2 regions of the Allobosea sp. LjRoot90 genome follow, and region 1 is predicted to be linked to the other one. Evidence: predicted binding sites of a transcription regulator. Region 1 holds the regulator's gene; the other holds the start of a gene.
The links. Region 1 encodes PhoB, which activates phosphate uptake and scavenging genes when phosphate is short. Its sites were predicted from a motif close to TGTCATNNANCTGTCAT; they were not measured.
Positions count from the first base shown of each region.

Region 2: a site for PhoB is predicted at 2,757-2,773, ahead of ACSQ3M_RS09760 (esterase-like activity of phytase family protein). Genes of this name have one in related genera too.

Region 1 is NZ_CAXUTF020000006.1:162,596-170,720, reverse strand. It holds gene ppk2 (polyphosphate kinase 2) at 1-644, opposite strand, end outside; gene ACSQ3M_RS21475 (ATP-binding protein) at 769-1,821, shown strand; gene pstS (phosphate ABC transporter substrate-binding protein PstS) at 1,930-2,955, shown strand; gene pstC (phosphate ABC transporter permease subunit PstC) at 3,067-4,035, shown strand; gene pstA (phosphate ABC transporter permease PstA) at 4,049-4,939, shown strand; gene pstB (phosphate ABC transporter ATP-binding protein PstB) at 4,962-5,768, shown strand; gene phoU (phosphate signaling complex protein PhoU) at 5,810-6,532, shown strand; gene phoB (phosphate regulon transcriptional regulator PhoB) at 6,561-7,259, shown strand; gene ACSQ3M_RS21440 (YnfA family protein) at 7,268-7,588, opposite strand; gene ACSQ3M_RS21435 (NUDIX hydrolase) at 7,588-8,028, opposite strand; gene ACSQ3M_RS21430 (GcrA family cell cycle regulator) at 8,115-8,125, opposite strand, start outside.
Region 2 is NZ_CAXUTF020000002.1:640,532-644,907, forward strand. It holds gene ACSQ3M_RS09755 (potassium transporter Kup) at 1-72, opposite strand, end outside; gene ACSQ3M_RS09760 (esterase-like activity of phytase family protein) at 502-2,703, opposite strand; gene ACSQ3M_RS09765 (hypothetical protein) at 2,838-3,260, opposite strand; gene ACSQ3M_RS09770 (helix-turn-helix domain-containing protein) at 3,396-4,217, shown strand; gene ACSQ3M_RS09775 (CsbD family protein) at 4,306-4,376, shown strand, end outside.

The DNA.
Region 1 (8,125 bases):
AGCTTCCAGCGCTTGAGCGGATCGTGCCAGCGCGCGTGCAGCCGGCTCATCTGCATCTCGCGGCCGATGGTCAAAAACAGCTTGACCAGCCTGATGCCGTCGCGAGCCAGCATGCCCTCGAAGACCGGAGCTTCGCGCAGGAAGCTCTCCGACTGCGCATCGGTACTGAAGCCCATGACGGGCTCGACGCCGGCCCGGTTGTACCAGGAGCGGTCGAAGAACACGATTTCGCCGGCCGCCGGCATCTGCGCCGCGTAGCGCTGGAAATACCACTGCCCTTTCTCGGTATCGGACGGCTTCGACAGGGCGACGACCCGCGCCTGGCGGGGATTGAGATGTTGGGTGAAACGGGTGATTGCGCCGCCCTTGCCCGCGCCGTCGCGTCCTTCGAAGACGATGACGAGCCGCTCGCCCTTCTCGCGCACCCAGCCGAGCAGCTTTTGCAGCTCGATCTGGAGCGGCTCGAGCTCCTTCTCGTAGAGTTTGCGCTTGTATTTCCGGTGGTAGGGGTACCCGCCGCTGGCAAAAGCCTTGTCGTCGATCTCCTTGGGCAGCGCTTCGGCCTCGATGTCGAAACTAAGTTCGCCATGGCGCTTCCCGCCGCGCTTTTGCGTGCCTTTGCCCTCGGACGTCTTCTTTGCCATCGTGCTGTCTCTCCACTGTCGGCGTGCAGGCTAGAATGACGACGGCAGGAAGGGAATTGCGCCGCGAGGCCACTCCGGCCTAAGAGGCCTCGCTGCAGACCACGCCTCGAAAGGCAATAGCCGCATGAACGCTTTGGTCGATCCCCGGGCGCCGGTCACTGCTGCACTGATCGAGGCCATCGGCGTTCCCGCCGTGCTGCTCGACCCGCAGGGGGTGATCCAGGCGCTGAGTCCGACCGCGCCGGCCCTGATCACGGCACTCGCCAAGGGCAAGCCGCTCGCTTTGGTGATGCGTGATCCCGATCTGATCGACGCGATCGAGCAGGTCTCTCGCCATGGCGGCCGCCGTGCCATTGAGCTGATCGAACGCGTGCCGGTCGAGCGCACCTTCCGCATTCATATCGCGGCGCTCGCCGGGAGTGGCTGGCGGCGAGCGGTGCTGCTGACCTTCGAGGACCTCAGCGAGCAGCGCATGACCGAACGCATGCGCGTCGACTTCGTCGCCAATGCCAGCCATGAATTGCGCACGCCGCTCGCCTCGGTGCTCGGCTTCATCGAGACCCTGCAAGGCCCGGCGCGCAACGACGCTGCCGCCCGCGACCGCTTCCTGGCGATCATGCGCGAACAGGGGTTGCGCATGGCCCGCCTGGTCGATGACCTGCTCTCGCTCTCGCGCATCGAACTGCGCGCGCATCTCGCGCCGGAGGCGCCGGTCGATCTCGCCGGCATCGCCCGCGAGATCCTTGACTCGCTCGTCCTGATGGCTCGCGAGCGCGACGTGACGTTGAAGCTCGATGTGCCGCCAAACCCCGTCACCGTCGCCGGCGACCGCGACGAATTGCTGCGGCTGATCGAGAACCTGGTCGAGAACGCGATCAAATACGGCCAGCGCGGCGGCAAGGTCGACATCGCTGTCGCCGTGGCCGGCGAGGAAGCCAGTCTTGCCGTACGCGACGACGGCGCCGGCATCGCGCCGGAACATTTGCCGCGACTGACCGAGCGTTTCTATCGCGTCGATACCGCTGCCAGCCGCGAGGCCGGTGGCACGGGGCTGGGACTCGCGATCGTCAAGCACATCGTCCTGCGCCATCGTGGCCGCCTGACCATCGAGAGTGTCGTCGGCCAGGGCGCGACCTTCCGGGCGATCCTGCCGCGCCTGCCCGCGGCGGTCCGTTAACGATTTGTGACGACGCCGGGTCCGCTTTCATGACTGTTTGTCATGCAGCTGTCATATAGCCGGTGTTCTAGCAGGGCCGCTGCACTTGCGACCCAGAGAGGACATCTCATGCGCAAAATTCTCATTCTCGCGGCCGCTGCCGTCGGCCTGTCGGGCATCGCCCAGGCTGCCGACATCACCGGCGCCGGCGCGACTTTCCCGTTCCCGATCTACTCGAAGTGGGCCGAGGCCTATAAGAAGGAGACCAATATCGGTCTCAACTATCAGTCGATCGGCTCGGGCGGCGGCATCCGCCAGATCAAGGCGAAGACCGTCGCCTTCGGTGCCACCGACGCCCCGCTCAAGGGCGAGGAGCTGACCAAGGAAGGCCTGATCCAGTTCCCGACCGTGATGGGCGGCGTCGTCCCGGCGATCAACATCGCCGGCGTCGAGGCCGGCAAGCTGAAGCTGACCGGCCCGGTCCTCGCCGCGATCTATCTCGGCGACATCAAGAAGTGGAACGATCCCAAGATCGCCGCCCTCAATGCCGGCGTCACCCTGCCGGATGCCAACATCAACCCGGTCTACCGTTCGGACGGCTCGGGCACGACCTTCGTCTTCACCGACTACCTCTCCAAGGTCTCGCCCGACTGGAAGTCGAAGCTCGGCACCAACACCGCCGTGCAGTGGCCGGTCGGCATCGGTGGCAAGGGCAATGAGGGCGTCTCGGCCTCGGTCAAGCAGGTCGCCAACTCGATCGGCTATGTCGAGTACGCCTACGCCAAGCAGAACAAGCTCTCCTTCGCCCTGATCCAGAACGCCGATGGCAACTTCCCGGCCCCGGACGACAAAGCCTTCCAGGCCGCTGCCGCCAACGCCAACTGGAACGAGGCTCCCGGCTTCGGCATCTCGCTGAACAACCAGAAGGGCGCCGACGCCTGGCCGATCACCGCCGCGACCTTCCTGCTGATCCACGCCAAGCCGGAGAAGCCGGAAGAGACCCAGGCCGCGCTGAAGTTCGTCGACTGGGCCTTCAAGAACGGCGACAAGCTCGCCCTCGACCTCGACTACGTGCCGCTGCCGGCCGCCGTCAAGGATCAGGTCCGCAACGCCTGGAAGGGCGTGACCGACCCGGCGGGCAAGCCGATCTTCTGATCGCTCCCGCATGAGAAAACGAGGCGGGGGCCGGCTTGCGGCCCCCGCTTCACGACCACCAGAACCTCGTTTCGCCCCGATAGTCGCCTTTCGAGACCGGAGTAACCACGGATGGTTGCCGTGACCGACCAGTTCGCCGCGCCAAATGCGCCGGTGCGCAAGACCCCGAAGGGGACCTTCGATCTCGTCTTCCGGAATGCCAGCTTCCTGGCGGCGCTGTTCGTGCTGGTGCTGCTCGCCGGCATCATGGCCTCGATGGTGATCGGCGGCTGGCCCGCCTTCAGCAAATTCGGCTTCGGCTTCCTGACATCCAGCGTCTGGGATACGCAGAACGACCAGTATGGCGCCTGGCCGGCGATCGTCGGTACGCTCTCCACCGCCCTGATCGCGCTCGTTATCGGCGTGCCGCTCTCGCTCGGCATCGCCGTCTTCCTGACCCAGCTCGCGCCGCCCTGGTTCAAGCAGCCGGTCTCGACCGCGATCGAGCTGCTCGCCGCCGTGCCCTCGATCATCTACGGCATGTGGGGGCTGTTCGTCTTCGCGCCGCTCTTTGCCGCCTATGTCCAGATCCCGCTCTCGAACATCGTCGAGGGCATGCCGATCATCGGGACGGTCCTCTATTCGCGCTCGCCCTCGGGTCTGGGCATCCTGACCGCCGGGATCATCCTGGCATTCATGATCATCCCCTTCATCGCCTCGATCACCCGCGACATGCTCGACCAGATCCCCTCGGTGCTGCGCGAGAGCGCCTATGGCATCGGCGCGACGACCTGGGAGGTCGTGCGCCATGTGCTGGTGCCGCAGGCCGGCGTTTCGATCATCGGTGCGATCATGCTCGGCCTCGGCCGTGCGCTCGGCGAGACCATGGCGGTGACCTTCGTCGTCGGCAACGCCAACCGGCTCTCCGGCTCGATCATGGATCCGGGCTCGACCATCGCCTCGCGTATCGCCAACGAGTTCAACGAGGCGCTCGGCCTGCAGCTCAACTCGCTGATCGCGCTCGGCTGCATCCTGTTCTTCGTCACCTTCGTCGTCCTCGTCATCGCGCGCATCCTCGTCTCGCGCGTCAAGTCGTTCTGAGCGGGAGCGGATCATGAGCCTGACGACCCCCTCCACCGTCCGCCCGTTGCCCGAAGTCACCTGGGGCCGCGTCCGCCAGTCGCGCCGCACCGCCGACCGGCTGATGAAGGTCACGGCCACGACCTTCACCCTGCTCGCCATCTTCGTGCTGTTCTGGATCCTCGGCATGCTGGTCGTGAAGGGCCTTGGCGGGCTCTCCGCCGCGACCTTCACCCAGATCACGCCCGGGCCCGGCTCCGAGGGCGGCGGCCTCGCCAACGCCATCGTCGGCTCGGTCGTGCTGACCTTCCTCGGCATCGTCGTGGCGACGCCGATCGGCGTGCTCGCCGGCACCTACCTCGCCGAATATGGCAAGGGCTCGAAGCTCGCCGAGCTGATCCGCTTCATCAACGACATCCTGCTCTCGGCGCCCTCGATCCTGATCGGCCTGTTCGTCTACGTGATCATGGTCGAGCCGTTCCGCGGCTATTCCGGCTGGGCGGGCGGTGTCGCGCTCGGCATCATCGCGATCCCGGTGATCGTGCGCACCACCGAGGACATGCTGCGGCTCGTGCCCGGCCCGCTGCGCGAGGCCGGCTCGGCGCTCGGTGCTCCGCCCTCGGTCGTGATCACCTCGATCACCTGGCGGGCGGCGAAGTCCGGCATGGTCACCGGCATCCTGCTGGCGCTCGCCCGCATCGCCGGCGAGACCGCGCCGCTGATCTTCACCGCGCTCAACAACAATTTCTGGTTCTCGCCGAGCCTGCTCGGCGGCGTCTCCAACCTGCCGGTGACGATCTACCAGTTCGCCTCCGCCCCTTACGAGAACTGGCAGCAGCTCGCCTGGGCGGGGTCGCTGATCATCACCGTCTCAATCCTCATACTTTCCATCATCGCCCGGCGCATCGTGCGCGGCGGCAAGTAATCAGCGTCCGATCGGAAGGACCATGCAGATGCTTTCGACCCTGGAATTGAGCCCGCAGACGCTGGACGTCGACGCTCCCGTCCGCATCGCCGTCAAGAACCTGGATTTCTATTACGGTGAGCACAAGGCGCTGAAGAACGTCAATCTCGACTTCCGCGACCGGCACGTCACGGCGCTGATCGGCCCCTCCGGCTGCGGCAAGTCGACCCTGCTGCGCATCTTCAACCGGATCTACTCGCTCTATCCGGAGCAGAAGGCGACCGGCGAGATCCTGCTCGACGGCCGCAATGTCATCGCCAACGACATCGATGTGAACGAGCTGCGCTCGCGCATCGGCATGGTCTTCCAGAAGCCGACGCCGTTCCCGATGTCGATCTACGACAATGTCGCCTTCGGTATCCGCCTCTACGAGAAGCCGCCGAAGTCGGAGCTCGACGACCGCGTCGAGGGCGCGCTGCGCCGCGCCGCCCTCTGGGACGAGGTCAAGGACAAGCTGAAGAGCTCCGGCATGGGCCTCTCGGGCGGCCAGCAGCAGCGCCTCTGCATCGCGCGCACTATCGCGCAGAAGCCCGAGGTGATCCTGTTCGACGAGCCGACCTCGGCGCTCGACCCGATCTCGACCGGCAAGATCGAGGACCTGCTCGAGCAGCTCAAGGCCGACTTCACCATCGTCATCGTCACCCACAACATGCAGCAGGCGGCCCGCATCTCGCAGTACACCGCCTTCATGTATCTCGGTGAGGTGATCGAGTTCGACGCCACCAACAACATCTTCATGAACCCGCATAAGAAGCAGACGCAGGACTACGTCACCGGCCGTTTCGGCTGACGTCCGCAAGTCCGCTCGCCTCCGTCACAGGATACGCCCCGATGTCCGACCATATCGTCCGCTCCTACGACGCCGATCTCGAAGGGCTGCGCCGCAGCCTCGCCGAGATGGGCGGCATGTCCGAGCGCATGCTCGGCGACTCGACCGTGGCGCTGGTGCGCCGCGACACCGCGCTCGCCCAGAAGATCATCAGCGCCGACCAGCGCCTCGACAATCTCCAGCGCGATGTCGAGGAGAAGGCGGTGCTGACCATCGCCCGGCGCCAGCCGCTCGCCAACGACCTGCGCGAGCTGATCTCGGCGATCCGCATCGCCGCCGATATCGAGCGCGTCGGCGACCTCGCCAAGAACATCGCCAAGCGCGCCGTCGCCATCTCCGGCCAGTTCTCGCCGCCGCATCGGGCCGTCGTCGGTCTCGAGCATATGAGCCGCCTGGTCCAGGCCCAGCTCAAGGACGTGCTCGACGCCTATGCCGCCAGCAACGAGCAGAAGGCGATGGAGGTCTGGCGCCGCGACGACGAGATCGACGCGCTCTACACCTCGCTGTTCCGCGAACTCCTGACCTACATGATGGAGGACCCGCGCAACATCACCTTCTGCACGCACCTTCTGTTCTGTGCCAAGAATGTCGAGCGCATCGGCGACCACACCACCAACATCGCCGAGACCATCCATTATCTCGTCACCGGCCAGTCCATAGACGAGACCCGGCCGAAGCTCGACACCACCAACATCCTCGTCGACTTGCCAACGGCCAATGGCTGAACCGGCCCAGGATTGAACGGACGCTGACATGCCCGCACGCATCCTGATCGTCGAGGACGAGGAGCCGCTGACCCTGCTCCTGCGCTATAATCTCGAGGCCGAAGGCTTCGAGGTCGACAGCGTGGCGCGCGGCGACGATGCCGAGCTCCATCTGCGCGATCACACGCCGGACCTCGTCCTGCTCGACTGGATGCTGCCCGGCCTCTCCGGCATCGAGCTCTGCCGGCGCCTGCGCACGCGGCGCGATACCGAGCGCGTGCCGATCATCATGCTGACGGCGCGCGGCGAGGAGACTGAGCGCGTGCGCGGCCTCGCCACCGGCGCCGACGATTATGTCGTCAAGCCGTTCTCGTTGCCCGAGCTGATCGCCCGCATCCAGGCGCTGCTGCGCCGGGCCAAGCCCGGCCATGTCGCCGGCCTGCTCGCGGCCGGTGATCTCGAGCTCGACCGCACGACGCGGCGCGTCCGCAGGGCCGGCGCCGAGCTGCATCTCGGGCCGACCGAATTCCGCCTGCTCGAATTCCTGATGCAGGCGCCCGGCCGCGTCTATTCGCGCGCGCAACTGCTCGACGCGGTCTGGGGCCGCGACGTCTATATCGACGAGCGCACCGTCGACGTCCATGTCGGGCGCCTGCGCAAGGCGATCACCCCGGCCAATGCCAAGGATCCGCTGCGTACCGTGCGCGGCGCCGGCTACGCCTTCGACGAGACCTTTGCGCGCGCCTGACGCTTCCGTCAGCGCGGCGCTGCGACGATGACCGCTGCACCGGCGAGGCAGAGCGCCGCGCCGGCTAGATCGTAGCGATCCGGTGCGACCTTCTCGATGAGCGCCATCCAGGCCAGCGACGCGACGATATAAACACCGCCATAAGCGGCGAAGGCGCGCCCGGCCGCAGGGCTGTCGACCAGCGTCAGCAGCCAGGCGAAGGTTGCGAGCGCGACCAGACCCGGCAGCAGCCACCAAACTGGCTTGTCCAGTTTCAGCCAGGCCCAGAAGGCGAAGCAGCCGGCGATCTCGGCCAGCGCCGCTCCCGCATAGATCGCGAGCGTAGCCATTACGTGCCCGGCCCGAAGGCTGCGGCCAGCCGAGCGAAGGCTGGGCGATAGGCCTCAGACGCCAGCGGCGTCAGCAATTGGGCCTCGCCGAAAGTGAACCAGCCGATCTCGCTATGTTCGTCATTGCTGATCGCGGGTTCGCCGCCGGTCCATTCGGTCACAGTGAACAGATGCCACAGCGCGGGGGTGACGCCGTCCGTCTCCGTCGTCTCGATGGTCTCGAAATGGCGAAAGCTTGTCGGCGTGATGTCGATCTCCTCCTGAAGCTCGCGGACAAGCGCCGTCTCCGCCGCCTCGCCGGGCTCGAGGTGACCACCAATCGTATCCCAGCAGGATGGGCGGTTCCGGCGATGCGGCGACCTCAGCCCCAGCAGGAGCCGCCCCTCCCTGATCGGCAGGGCGCAGGCGTATTCGATCGGGCTAGGTCCGGGGATGTTCATGGATGCCTCGTGCATCGAACCTGGCCGTCGACGAAAAAAGCCGGCCCAGGGGCCGGCTTCTGTAACCGTTTAATCGGCGGCGGTCGTCAGGCGCGGA
Region 2 (4,376 bases), on a different contig from region 1:
CGCTTCCTTGAGCGCATAGAGCGGGCTGGTACCGATATCGCCGTAGACGACGCCCAGAGCCCCGAAAGTCAGAGCGGGGGTGGAGCCATTGTGATCGTGCTGAGACGGCGTGCCGTCCTGTGACAGAACCTCACGGGCCATGCGCCGCCTCCCCTTTTGTGGAAGTAGCGCACGTCGCAGCGCCGGCAGCAAGACGTGTTCCCGCCGGATTGCTGCGGTCTGCAGTGCAAGCGCCAAGGGCAGCGAACCGCAAGGCGTTTGGCGAGCCTGGGCTTCGGGCCGAGACCGTCACACAGGAGCGCAAGGCGATCGGCTGGAGCTCTTTTCGATCAAGCTGCGTCATTCCGGACAAGCGGCGGAGCGGAGCGCCGGAATCCATCAGAGGGCTCCGGCGCCCTGCGATGAATTCCGGAGCTGCGCAGCTTCGCCGCTTGTCCGGAATGACGGAGTGGTTTGATACAGTCGGCAGATAGTACCCTTGGGCCTGCCCTTTTCGCAGGCTTACTTCGCCAGCTTGCCGAAGGCGAAGAACTGGGTCTCGCCGGAGGAGTCGTCGACGCCGTCATTGTCGGTGACGACAAAGAGGTCCCCGGCCTTGTCGACCGCCATGCCCTCGACCTTGTCGAGCCCGTAGCCGCCGAGCTTCATCAGATCGGGCGTCAGGTCGCGCAGCAGCTTCTTCTCGACGGTCGGGATCTCGGAGGAGCCGAACGGCGCCGGCTTCAGGCCCTTGACCGAGAAGGTCGCCAGCGTCTTCACCGCCTTGGCACCGAACTGGTTGTCGCGCTCGATCACGGCGAAGGTCTCGTCGCCGAGATAGGTCAGCTCCGACAGGCCCATCCAGGCGCCGGCGGCGGGAGCCGTCAGTGGGTAGTAGAGGATGCCCCAGCTCTTGGTGGAGGGCTTGTAGGTCAGCAGCTTGACCTTGCCCTTGGGGTCGTCCTTCCACTCGCGCTGAACGGCGATCCAGACCGTCTCGTCCGGGCCCGTGCCGGTGACAGCGACGCCCTCATAGCCCTGGTTGATCGCCTTGGCGGCGAACTCTTCCGGCAGGGCGATCTCCTCCTCGACCTCGCCCTTGGCCGAGACGCGTAGCAGCAGGTTCTGCGTCGGCTTCTCCTTGCGCTCCGGCGCGCCTTCCGACGCCAGCCAGAAGCCGCCGCCCGGGCGGGTCGCGATCGCTTCGAGATCGTAGGAGGCAGGCTTGCCGTCCTTGGTCACGGCGAGCGAGCCGGTGATCGTCGCCGGCTTCTTCGTCGCGTCGATCTCAAGGATGCGCGAGGGCGTATAAGCGCTGTCGGTGACGCTGAAGAGCCGGCCCGGCAGCTCGGGATGCGCGGCAAGACCGGAGAGAGCGCCCCAGCCAAGCGGAGCACCGTCGACATCCGCCGAAACGATGGTCGGATAGGCGATCGGAGCTTCGCTACGCTCGTAGATCGTCACCGCCGAGCGCGGTCCGCCCTTCTCGCCGAGATCGGCCTCGGACGCCGAGACCAAGAGGTTGCGCTGCGGGATGGCGAGCAGGCCTTCCGGCGCTATGCCTGCGGGCAGCGCCTGCAGGAAGCGCGGTGGCCGGCCAGCCCCCTCGTCCTTGAAGACGAGCACGAGCGAGGCGCGCTCGAGCCCGACGAAGATCAGGCGGTCGCCGCCGTAAGTGCCGACCTCGATCCCCTCCGGCTCGCTGCCCTTGGCGGCCGAGCGACGCTCTGGGTAGTGGCCGAGGCGGATCGCGACATGATCGACCATGTTGCCGGAATCGAACTCGACCGTGCCGTCCTTGCGGAAAATGGTGAAGCCGCGCGAACCGCCCTTCCAGTCGCCCTCATTGGCGGTGACGAACCGGTCATTGTCGATCCAGCGCACCGCATCCGGCTCGCGCGGGACGCCCTTCAGCTCCTCGGTCGGCTTGATCTGGCCGTCGCGGGTCTTGTCGATGTTCTTGAGATCGACGGTGCCGGCCGGGAAATGCGCGACGAGCTTGCCGGTCTTCGTATCGACCACGGCAAGGTGGTTGTTCTCCTGCAGCGTCACGACGGCGAGGCCGTCCTGGTTGACGTCGACGAATTCCGGCTCCGGATCGGTCGGCTCGACGGCGGCGATGCCGGTGAGGTCGACGATCTGCTTCGAAGCGCAATCGGCCTCGCCGCCCTTGATGCCGATCAATGTGAGGTTGCCGGCGGGAAGCTGCGGCAGGTCGCCCTTGTTGAGCTTCTCGTCGCGCTCGTTCTCGATGACGATGGCGAGCTTGCCCTTGTCCTTGGTCAGCGTGATCGAATCCGGCTGGCCGCCGAGCTCGCATGTCGCGGCGACCTGCCTGGTCTTGAGGTCGATGGTAGCGAGGTGACCGGCCGGCTCCTTGAAGTTGTCACCGGACGAGACGACGACAGCGAAGGCGCGCTCGCCCAGGATGACGACCGAGGTCGGCTCGCCACCGACCGGGATGAAGCCGGCAGGCTTGGGGGCATTGGCCGTGGTGATGTCGATGAGGCCGATCGCCTTCTGCTCGGCGTCGGTATAGGCGAGCAGGGTCCCGGCCTCGTTGGCGGTGATGATCTCCGCGACCGTCTTCTTTTTCGCGTCGCGGTCGGCCGGCAGGTTCAGCGGCACCTGGAAGGTGGCGATGCGGTTGAAATTCGGCTCGGCGAGCGCAGTGCCGCCAGCGAGGAGCGTCGCGAGAGCCGCAAGGACGAGGGATTTGCGCATTGGACGGTCCTGTTCCGCAGTGAGGAGGCAGGCCTTCCGGCTAGTGAGCACAGGCGACAGTTTCGTGACAAGCCGTCGCAAAGCAAAACGCCGCTGCGGCGGGAGCCGTAGCGGCGTAACATGGGCACGGGCAGTCAGCGTAGCGCGGCTTCGGCTCCGGCGGCTTCCGTGACCGACTTCTTCAGGCCGATCACTTCGAGCTCGGTGACGACGGCCACCGCCGCAGCCTGGGCCAGGACGAAGGCGATGCCGAGCGTGGTCGGCGCAAACCAGCCGGCGACCAGGATCAGCACGCTGTCGGCGACCCAGAGGATGTTGACGCCGATCACGGCATAAACGGCGAGCCGCGGCAGCCGTACCCGGCTGGCAAGGAAGGCGAGTGCCGCGGCACAAGGCAGGAGCAGGAGACCGGCGCCGCGCAGGAACTCGACGGGGAAGCCGAGGAGGCCGGAGAGCGTACCGGTGCCTACGCTGAGCAGCAGGCCGGTGCCAGCGCAGGCGGCGGCATCGAGGGCGAGAGCATTGCGCAGGAAGCGCGAGGACTGGATGAAGGCCATGGCTGTTCTCCGGTTTGGGCCGCCGTTTCGTCCGGGGCCGTTGCTGATGGAGGCCATGCTGACGAAGCCTGAGCGGCCCGTCGATTAAGCGGGAGGTAATTGGAAGGCGCCCCGGCTGCGGCTAGCTTGCCTCCTATGAACAAGCACCAGCAGCCCGTGATCGGGCATCTCATCCGCGACTGGCGCCAGCTGCGTCGCCTCAGCCAGCTCGATCTCGCCCTCGAGGCCGAGATCTCGCAGAAGCATCTCAGCTTCATCGAGAGCGGCCGCTCGGCGCCGAGTCGGGACATGGTCCTGCTCCTCGCCGAGCATCTCGGAGTGCCGCTGCGCGAGCGCAATGCGCTCCTGCTCTCGGCCGGCTATGCCCCGGTCTACCTCGAACGCTCATTGGAGGATCCGAGCCTGCAGGCAGCGCGCAGCGCCATCGACATGCTGCTCAAGGGGCACGAACCCTACCCGGCTGTCGCGATCGACCGGCATTGGACCCTGCTCGCGGCGAACGCGATGATCCCGCCGCTGCTGACGCTGGTCGAGGACGCCGATTTGCTGCGCCCGCCGGTCAACGTGCTCAGGCTCAGCCTGCATCCGCGCGGGCTCGCCCCGGCGATCGTCAATCTCGCCGAATGGCGCGGCCATCTGATCGCCCGGCTGCGCCAGCAGATTCGCGCCACCGCCGATCCGCTGCTGGCCGAGTTGCTGACTGAATTGCTGAGCTATCCCGTTCCGGCTGTTCCGACCACGAAGGGCCGATCGCACGAAGAAGCAGAGCCGCCGATCGTCGTGCCGCTGCAATTGCGGCTGGGGGAGACCGTGCTCTCGCTGATCTCGACGACGACGGTGTTCGGCACGCCGGTCGACGTCACCCTGTCGGAGCTGGCGCTGGAAACGTTCTTCCCCGCCGACGAGGCGACGGGCCTGGCGCTGCGGGCGATCGCGGAGGCCGATGCAGCCGCCTGAGAGGCGGAACCAAAAGTTGGCGGCAACGTTCTTCCACCGAACCGGCGCTGCCGCGCCGATTTCGCGTCATTCGAAAAGGAAAACGTCCATGGGCAGCACCGCCGACAAGATCAAGGGCATGGCCAATGAAGCGGCCGGCAACGTCAAGCAGGCCGCCGG